Regions from separate parts of the Streptomyces sp. NPDC028711 genome, predicted to be linked through region 2. Evidence: riboswitches for the same ligand, from Rfam matches in the RefSeq annotation. Region 2 holds a riboswitch; each other region holds the start of a gene.
The links. A riboswitch is a leader RNA that binds a small molecule or an ion and turns the genes downstream of it on or off. The one in region 2 is predicted to bind cyclic di-AMP.

Region 1 (2,191 bases), on a different contig from region 2:
CCCGCCGCGCAGTGCATCAGGGCGGGGAGGCTGTCCTCCGCCATGGAGTGCAGGATCCGGCTGTGCTCGGCGGTCCGCTCGATCACCATCTTCCGGTACGAGTCGGACATACGGGCGGCGGCCTTGCCGTCGCCGAGGATCTCCCTCAGCTGCTCGAGGTCGCCGTCGCGGACCAGCTTCCAGAACTCCTTGCCGTCCGCCGGATCGTTGAGGGGTATGTTCACGTTCCGTACGCCGGGCAGCTCCACGTCCGGGCCCTCGATCTTCCGGTCGGCCAGGTTCCGGAAGTCGAAGACGGTGTGCAGGCCCAGCGAGTCGAGGAAGGCGGCGTCCGTCCCCGTCGCGTGGGCGAGGTGGCCGCTGCGGAAGAGGCGGCCGGGGCGCACGGCCCGCCCGTCCGTCGTCGGCAGGCCGCCCACGTCCCGGAAGTTGCGGACCTCGGCCAGCTCGGGTTCGTTCAGCTCGATGGGCGGGACCTGCGGCAGCTGCTGCGTCACGGATGCTCCTGGTGGTCGACGTTCGGATGCCCGACGCGGAATGGGTTCCAGGGGCAATCATCCAGCCGGGACGGTGATGGCGCAGCCCCCTGGACGGGAATGGGCGATCTGTCCGTATTGAGGCCTTGCGTATAACGCGCCCTGTTTACAGGTGAGATGAGCCTTCGTGCGTGAGCAGGGTCATAGAAGTGACGGATCGTGGCCGAAGGCGGGATGCAATTCCCCAGCGCAAAAAGGGAATCGAAGGGCCGTCATCCACAGAGGGTGACCGGAATTCCGGGTCGAGGACGGGGCGGGGAAAGCCGGTGGAAATCAGTGGCTTGTTGATGCCGACCCGCTCGTCTAGCGTCACCGTCAATCCGGTCGGACCGCCGAATCCTGCCACCGTCCGGAATTCCCACTCATCCCATGCGTGGCAGGAGCGGGGGACCCAGGAAGTACGCCGGTCCCGCGACGCAGGACGGCTTGGGGTGAAGCCGCGTGAGAACGCGGCCGGGCATCTCCAGTCCGAACCCGACAGCTCACCTCGCAGGCGCCGGAGAGGAATTCGCCATGCCCGCGACGGGTAAGCACCGCCGTACCAAGTCCAGCCGCCTCACCCGCGGAATCGCCGCCGCCGGCACCGGAGGCGCCGTCGTCGCCCTCCCGTTCCTCGGAGCCACCGGGGCCCACGCCGCCGAGCAGGCGGCCCCGGCCGCCGCCCCCGCCAAGGCCGTCACCGCCGCCGCCCAGGTGAAGGCCGCCGCCGTCCAGGCCGCGCCGACCGCCACGAAGGCCGCACCGAAGACGTACTCCGTCGTCCGGGGCGACTACCTGTCGAAGATCGCCTCCGAGCACCACCTCGCGGGCGGCTGGCAGAAGCTCTACGCCGACAACCGCCAGGTCGTCGGCGAGGACCCCTCGCTCATCCTGCCCGGCATGAAGCTCACGCTCGGCGCCAAGAACACCGCGAAGCCCGCCGCCCCGAAGAGCGCCGCGCCCAAGGCCGCCGCCCCCAAGAGCAGCCAGAAGGCCTCCGCCGCGCCCTCCGCGAAGAACGGCGACACCCCGCGCGCCTCCCGTGGCGCCGAGCGCTCCTCCGCCCCGGCCGCGCAGACCTCGGACACCGCCCCCGCGCAGTCCACGGGCTCCTCCGCCTCCGGCGCCTCGACCTCCGCGTCCGGCTGGGTCGCCCCGGTCGGCGGCGGCGTCTCCACCCCGTACCGCGCCTCCGGCTCCATGTGGTCCTCCGGCTACCACACCGGTGCCGACTTCATCGCCTCCTCCGGCACCTCCGTCCGCGCCGTCGGCGCCGGCACGGTCGTCTCGGCCGGCTGGAGCGGCTCGTACGGCAACGAGGTCGTCATCCAGCACGCCGACGGCAACTACTCCCAGTACGCCCACCTCTCCTCCCTCTCCGTCTCGTCCGGCCAGACGGTCACCGGCGGCCAGCAGATCGGTCTCTCCGGTTCCACCGGCAACTCCACCGGCCCGCACCTGCACTTCGAGATCCGCACGTCGCCGAGCTACGGCTCCGACATCGACCCGCTGGGCTACCTGCGCCAGCACGGCGTCTCCATCTGAACCCGACGCCCGTCAACTCCCGTGTGGCCCGGCACTCCTGTGCCGGGCCACCGGCGTGTACACCGCTCTATTCCGGCTTGGCACATTCTTTATCGGTGGCATATGTCACGCACCGTCAACCCCTCCTTACG
Region 2 (2,191 bases):
CCAGTTCACCCAGGACAGCTGGGAGCGGCACGGGGGCCTGGCGTACGCGCCCAGCGCCGACCTGGCCAGCCGGGCCCAGCAGATCGCGGTGGCCGAGAAGGCCCTCGCCAAGGGCTCCACCGAGTGGGCCACCTGCGCGCCGATCGCCGGTCTCCTCAACGACGGCACGGCCCCCGGCGTGGACCCCGGCCCCGCCTCCGTCCCGAAGGTCCCCACGGGGCCGGTCGTCGAGTCGAACAGGACCCTGGGCCTTCCGGAGGCCTCCACGGGCTCCACCGGGGCCGAGGAGGCCACGGAGGGGACCACGGGCACCGTCGCGCCGACCGCTCCCGTCACTCCGAGCGCGCCCGCCACGTCGACCACGCCGGTCTCGCCGACCGCGCCCGGGGTACCCACCACGCCGGTGAGTCCCTCCGCGCCGACCGACTCGACCACCCCGGCCGTGGACCCGAGCGCGCCGACCGCGCCGGGCACCCCGACCGCCCCGGTCACCCCTGACGCGTCCGGTACGCCCGGTTCGTCCGTCACGCCCGGCGCTCCGGAGGGTGACACGTCGTCGGCCACTCCCGGAAGCGGGAAGCACCGGGGCGAGGTCGCACCGGAGGAAACCGGCAAGGCGGACACTTCACTTGAATCGGGTAGACATGCCTCGCCCGGGAGCAAGGTGACCGAAACGCCTCTCGTGTCGACGCCGACCGAGGGCGCTAAGGATTCGGGCGCAACGGACAGTCAGGGCACTTCGGACGCGTACACCGTGCAGCCGGGCGACAGCCTGTCCGACATCGCGCAGGAGAACGAACTCCTCGGAGGCTGGACCGCCCTCTATGACGCCAACCGGCAGACGGTAGGCGTCGATCCGGACCTCATCCTCCCTGGCCAGAGCCTCGACCTGACGATCGGTTCGCCCGCGACGGCCGAGTGATTCAGGGGCCTATGTCCGGTTCTGTGCAAGTGAGACATGGGTCTCTTCACTCCAACTGGCGTGTCCTGACCGTAACTTTTGCCTCCGCCACCTCTCACCTGCGCAAACGTCACTCCTGGAAGGGCGGGTAGGGGCGATATTTCCGCAATACGCCTCTTTGAACTTCCGGTGGGTCTGTGTCTACGGTCTTAACCGCTCGCCACCGCGGGCCCCGTCGACCGAAACGCCGAATCCTGCCGTCGGCCGATGGGAACAGTCGTCGCGTCAGCGCCGAAGGCAGGAGTGGGGGACCCAAGGTAAGTGCCGTTCCCGGCCGTTGAGACAGACGGCCGACGACCGGCTTGGGGTGAAGCCGCGTGCTAGGACACGCGGCCGGGCAACTTTCCGGCCCGAACCCGACAGCTCACCTCACAGGCGTCGGTGAGGAGAATCTCCATGCTGTTTTCCGGCAAGGGCAAACACCGCCGTCCCTCCAAGGCCACCCAGGTCGCCACGCTCGTCGGCGTCACCGGTGTCGCCGTCGCGGCCCCGCTGATGACCGCGGGCACCGCCTCGGCCGCCACGGCCTCCGAGTGGGACCGCGTCGCCCAGTGCGAGTCCGGCGGCAACTGGTCCATCAACACGGGCAACGGCTACTACGGCGGCCTCCAGTTCTCGGCCTCCACCTGGGCCGCGTACGGCGGCACCGCCTACGCCTCGACGGCCAACCAGGCGTCGAAGTCCCAGCAGATCGCCATCGCCGAGAAGGTCCTCGCGGGCCAGGGCAAGGGTGCCTGGCCGAGCTGTGGCGTGGGCCTCTCCAGCGCCACCTACACCGGCGGAGCCGCCGAGAGCGCCCCGCAGCCGGAGCGGAAGGCCGAGCAGCCGACCACCCGCAGCGAGCAGCGCCAGGTCCCGCAGAAGGCCGCGCAGCCGAAGGTCGCGCAGAAGGCCGCCCCGCAGACCACGGCCAAGAAGACCGTCACCACCCCGACCGGCAAGAAGGTCAAGAAGGGTGACGGCGAGTACAAGGTCACGGCCGGCGACACCCTCAGCACCATCGCCCAGAAGCAGGGCGTCGACGGCGGCTGGGCCGAGCTCTTCGAGCTCAACAAGGACGTCGTCGAGAACGCCGACCTCATCTACCCGGGCCAGCAGCTCCACCTGAAGTAAGGCCCGGGCGGTCCGCGTGAGTCCGGCGGCTCGCGCGACCCCCACGACCCTCCCCGCGGTGACCACCCCGGTCCGGCGCGCCCTCCCCCGTGCGCGCCGGACCGGGGTTCCGCCGTC
Region 3 (2,191 bases), on a different contig from region 2:
GCTCCGGCGGGAAAGGGACAGCGTCGCCATGGCAGACCATCAGGAAGCATCCGTCACGCTGCCGAGCGACCCCGCCTCGGTCCCCACGGCCCGGCGGTACGTCGCCGACGTCCTCACTGGCTGGGGCCTGGACGGCGCCGCGGAGACCGCCGACTCGATCCGCCTGATCGTCTCCGAGCTGGCCACCAACGCCGTCCTGCACACCCTCGGCCTCTCGCCCACCTTCACGGTGGACGTCCGTCTGGAGCGCGAGGAGCGGCTCCACATCGGTGTCACCGACAGCGACCCCCGCAGGCCCCGCCGCCTCCCGGCGGCGGTCCAGCAGGACAACGGCCGCGGCCTGGTCATCATCCGCGTCCTCGCGGCGGAGGCGGGCGGCCGCCTCTCGGTCACCCCGACCCCGGACGGCGGCAAGACGGTCTGGATCACCCTCCCGTGGGCGTCGGCCCCGGTCGCCAGCCACTGACCGGCCCCTCTGACGCGCGGTGAGGGGTACGGCGGCGCCACCGCCCCCCTCACGAACGGACCGTCACCGCCGACGGCTCACCGGGCGCGGCGCGGTACCGGGCGCCGCGAGCCCATCCCGATCGGCGGGACAACCCCTAAGGCCGCCGGCTCACCGAACGCGGCCGTAGTAGACCTTCGACGACCAGATCTTGTCGAGCTTCACCCAGGAGCCCGTCTTGGGCGAGTGCCAGATCTTGCCACTGCCGGCGTAGATGCCCACGTGGTAGACCCTCCCCCCGGAGTGGAAGAAGACCAGGTCACCCTTCTGCCTGCCGGAGGCGGAGACGTGCCGGGTCTTGTTGTACTGCTGCTGCGCGGTGCGGGGCAGCGACTTGCCCGCCTTCTTGTACGCGTAGAGCGTCAGACCGGAGCAGTCGAACCTGGAGGGTCCGGCGCTCCCGTACCGGTACGGGGCTCCCTTCTTGGCCGCGGCGACGCTCAGTGCCTTGTTCGCGTGCGTGGTGGCCGCCTGTGCCTCCGAGGCCGCTCCTGGAGCGAGCAGCGTGCCGCCGACGGCGGCGAGGGTGAGAGCCGAGACGGCTCCGGCCCGGGACAGCAGGGACGGGACGTGCATCTGCGCGGTCATGCGCAACCCTTCGTCAGCCGCCTGTGAAGGATGACCTGTCGGGTTCGGGCAGGCGAAGATGCCCGGCCGCTCGCGCGGCTTCACCCCAAGGGACGGCCCCGCTGCCGAAGCAGCGCGTTCGCCCCGTAAAAATCGGGTCCTCCACTCCTGCCGAACCAATCCTGTCGACCAGACGTCCGGGACAGCGGCAGGACTCGGCGTCCGCCCGGACCGCCCCGCCGCGGCGGCGGGGGCTTGTCGTCGACAGGGATCTTGACCCACACCCGGGGCGAAATCCGAGCTGAAACGGCGATATGTGAGGCTCCTCACGACTGATCCGTTCGGGTGGACAAGACGCCTTCGTGATCTTCGGAGGGATGGTCAACGAGCCCCGCACCAGGGGTGGAACGCCCCATTCCGCCAGATGCGTACACCTGCTGCGCAACTCACCCGGGACATATGTCGACTCGTCTACTAAGCCGAACGGGGGAGTGATTCTGCGGCGCGCGTCGGCCGTACGGACCTCTACACGACATGCCGGAATGTCAACTCACCCGGGGCTCCGGGACGGTGACCCGGCCGGTCCTGCGCTCCCCGTCCAACACCCGCAGGGCGCGCGCCAATGTGTCCGCGTGGACCTCGGTCTCGCCCCGTATATGCATGAGCGTCAGGGCCTCGCGCAGCGCCTCCGCCCGCCCCACCAGGGCCTGTGCCGCGCGCAGCGCACCATAAGTATGCGTGCCCCTGGATGGGTTGATCTTCCCCAGGAGGTCGACGACTTCGAGGTAGGCGTCGACGAGTTCACCCTCGGCCCGCGTCAGGGCGGGCAGCGGCGGCAGCTCGGGGACCACGGCGCGCTCACCGCGCCGCGGTGCCGGCGGCCGCGCGACGGCTGCTGATCACATGATCCACCAGGCCGTACGCGAGGGCCGCCGGGGCGTCCAGGACGGTGAGGCGGTCGAGGTCGGCGTCGATCCGCTCCCGGTCCTGTCCCGTGTCCTCGGCGAGCATCCCGGCCATCAGGGAGCGGAGCCGGAGGAGTTCGCGCGCCTGGAGGTCGAGGTCGCTCGGCTGCCCGCGCAGCGGCTCCTCCATCGCCGGCTGCCGGAGCGTGACCCG
Region 4 (2,191 bases), on a different contig from region 2:
GCGGAGTCGACGAAGTTGCCGCCCGCGGCGGCGTAGGCGTCGAGGACGGCGAAGGACTGCTCCTCGTCGGCGGTCCAGCCGAAGACGTTGCCGCCCAGGGCGAGCGGGAAGACGTGCAGGTCGGAACTGCCCAGCGGGCGGAGAGAGGTCATGGAGTGAGCAACCTTCGCCGCCGCCGGGCCTATTCCTCGGGTGGCAGCCCGGCCGATCTCCGATCGACGCCCGGCCGACCTCGGATCGACGCCCGGCCGACCTCGGATCGGCGCTCGCCCGACCTCAGATCGACAGGCCCTTGGAGCGGAGCCAGGACGCCGGGTCGATGCCGTCGCCGCCGGGCGTGTGCACCTCCATGTGGAGGTGGGCGCCGGAGACGTTGCCGGTGGCGCCGACGCGGCCGATCGTCTCGCCGGTGCCGACGGTCTGCCCGACGCCGACCGTCATGGACGACAGGTGGCAGTACCAGACCTCGGTGCCGTCCTCCAGCTCCAGGACGATCCGGTAGCCGTACGAGCCGGACCAGCCGGCCTCCTTGACCGTGGCTCCGTGGACCGCCTTGAGCGGGGTGCCCGTGGGGGCGGCGAAGTCGAGGCCCGTGTGGTAGCCGGAGGACCACATCGAACCGGACTGCATGTACACGGCGGTGAGGGAGTACGAGGAGAGCGGCATCGAGTAGCTCGCGGCGAGCTGCGCGAGGCGCTCGGCCTCGGCCTTCGCCCTGGCCTCCTCCTCCGCCTTGGCCTTGGCCTCCGCCTCGGCCTGCGCCTTCGCCTCGGCGGCCGCCTTCTCCGCCGCCTCGGCCTTGGCCTCGGCCTCCGCGGCCGCCTTCTCCGCCGCCGCCTTCTCCGCCGCGGCCTTCTCGGCGGCGTCGGCGGACGCCTGCTGCTGCTCGGCCTGCTGCATGATGCGGGCGCGCAGGGCCTCGCCGGCGTCGGCCGTGCCGGTGGCCGTCCGCGTGGCCTGCTCGGCGGTCGTCCCGGTCCGCTCGTCGTCGACGGTGGTGTACGTGGCGGCGGTGAGCGGGTTCGGGTTGGAGCGGGCCGCGTCGGCGGCCGCCATGTCGTCGTCCGAGGTCGTGTCCGCCTCGGGGAGGAGGTCACCGACGCCGGGGAGGTCGTGGGCGTCCGGCAGACCGAGGTCGGGGAGGTCCGGGAGCGAGATGGCCACCGGCGGCTTCTCCTGCGCGGTGGCGAGGCCGCCCGCGCCGACGGCGGCGATGACACCGACGCCGAGGACGGTGGAGGAACGGGCGAAGTTGGAGCGCTGCTTGACGACCCGGTGCCGGCCGCCGGAGCGGTTCTGGGCGCGGAGGGAATCCTCGGTGGGGTTCCACTCGGTGTCCGGGGCGGCGGGACCCGCACCACCACCGAAGGCGTCGAAGGGAGCTTCGGGTACGGGGGTGTTGGACGCCACTGAGGGGCGCTCCTTTCCTTCCTTCTCGCCTACCGGGTTAGCTGACGGGTTCGGAGCAGGAAGGTCTCCTACGGGCACGGTCGCACAGGTGCGAAGGGCCCGATTCACCCCAATTGGTGGTTCCCCGGTTCCTTTTCAGGATTCGGCGCGTGCGCACGGTGCCGCCTCTTGCGGCGGCTGGGACGACCGCGCTGCGTTATCGAACGTTAATAGACAGGGGGTGCCGATTCCAAGCCGCTCCCCTTGATCGTTCATTGAATTGGGTGCGAATGACCCGAGTTGACCCCCCTTCAGTGCGCGCCGGTCAAACCCAGCGGGTCTGACGTTATGTCAATTGTTATCGCAGTGACACCTCTCGACTACGGCCGGTGACCGGGCCCGGCCGGCGGCACCACCGGCATCGTGCGCCGCCGCTCCGGCTGCCCCTTCGCGGGACGGCTCAGCGCGAGCAGCGCCATGTCGTCGGTCGCCCCGCCGCCCGTGTGCAGCCGTACGTCGTCCACCAGCGCGTCGAGGAGTTCCTCGGGCCCCGGGAAGATCCGCCCGGCGAGGCGTGACCCGGGGTCGTAGAAGACGCCCGCCGCGTTCCGCGCCTCGGAGAGGCCGTCGGTGTAGAAGAGCAGCGTCGCGCCCGGCGGGTACGGCCGCCCCTCGGCGCGGTCCGGCCACACCGCCAGATCGCCCATGCCGAGCGGCAGCGCCGGCTCCGTCGGCTCCAGCGTGTCCAGGCGCCCGTCCGCGTACAGCATCAGCGGGGGCGGGTGGCCGCGGTTGACGACCC

Region 1: another riboswitch for cyclic di-AMP. It lies ahead of ACZ4VK_RS11215 (M23 family metallopeptidase); the one in region 2 lies ahead of ACZ4VK_RS24275 (transglycosylase family protein).
Region 3: another riboswitch for cyclic di-AMP. It lies ahead of ACZ4VK_RS06450 (C40 family peptidase); the one in region 2 lies ahead of ACZ4VK_RS24275 (transglycosylase family protein).
Region 4: another riboswitch for cyclic di-AMP. It lies ahead of ACZ4VK_RS23795 (M23 family metallopeptidase); the one in region 2 lies ahead of ACZ4VK_RS24275 (transglycosylase family protein).

Annotation. Positions count from the first base shown of each region.
Region 1 is NZ_JBVHUJ010000003.1:16,901-19,091, reverse strand. It holds gene ACZ4VK_RS11220 (tyrosine-protein phosphatase) at 1-497, opposite strand, end outside; cyclic di-AMP (ydaO/yuaA leader) riboswitch at 890-1,045, shown strand; gene ACZ4VK_RS11215 (M23 family metallopeptidase) at 1,050-2,060, shown strand.
Region 2 is NZ_JBVHUJ010000008.1:94,381-96,571, reverse strand. It holds gene ACZ4VK_RS24280 (LysM peptidoglycan-binding domain-containing protein) at 1-922, shown strand, start outside; cyclic di-AMP (ydaO/yuaA leader) riboswitch at 1,181-1,354, shown strand; gene ACZ4VK_RS24275 (transglycosylase family protein) at 1,358-2,074, shown strand.
Region 3 is NZ_JBVHUJ010000002.1:134,656-136,846, forward strand. It holds gene ACZ4VK_RS06445 (ATP-binding protein) at 29-466, shown strand; gene ACZ4VK_RS06450 (C40 family peptidase) at 617-1,093, opposite strand; cyclic di-AMP (ydaO/yuaA leader) riboswitch at 1,097-1,227, opposite strand; gene ACZ4VK_RS06455 (hypothetical protein) at 1,618-1,923, opposite strand; gene ACZ4VK_RS06460 (ATP-dependent Clp protease proteolytic subunit) at 1,931-2,191, opposite strand, start outside.
Region 4 is NZ_JBVHUJ010000007.1:407,111-409,301, reverse strand. It holds gene ACZ4VK_RS23800 (aldo/keto reductase) at 1-152, opposite strand, end outside; gene ACZ4VK_RS23795 (M23 family metallopeptidase) at 277-1,410, opposite strand; cyclic di-AMP (ydaO/yuaA leader) riboswitch at 1,422-1,568, opposite strand; gene ACZ4VK_RS23790 (PP2C family protein-serine/threonine phosphatase) at 1,770-2,191, opposite strand, start outside.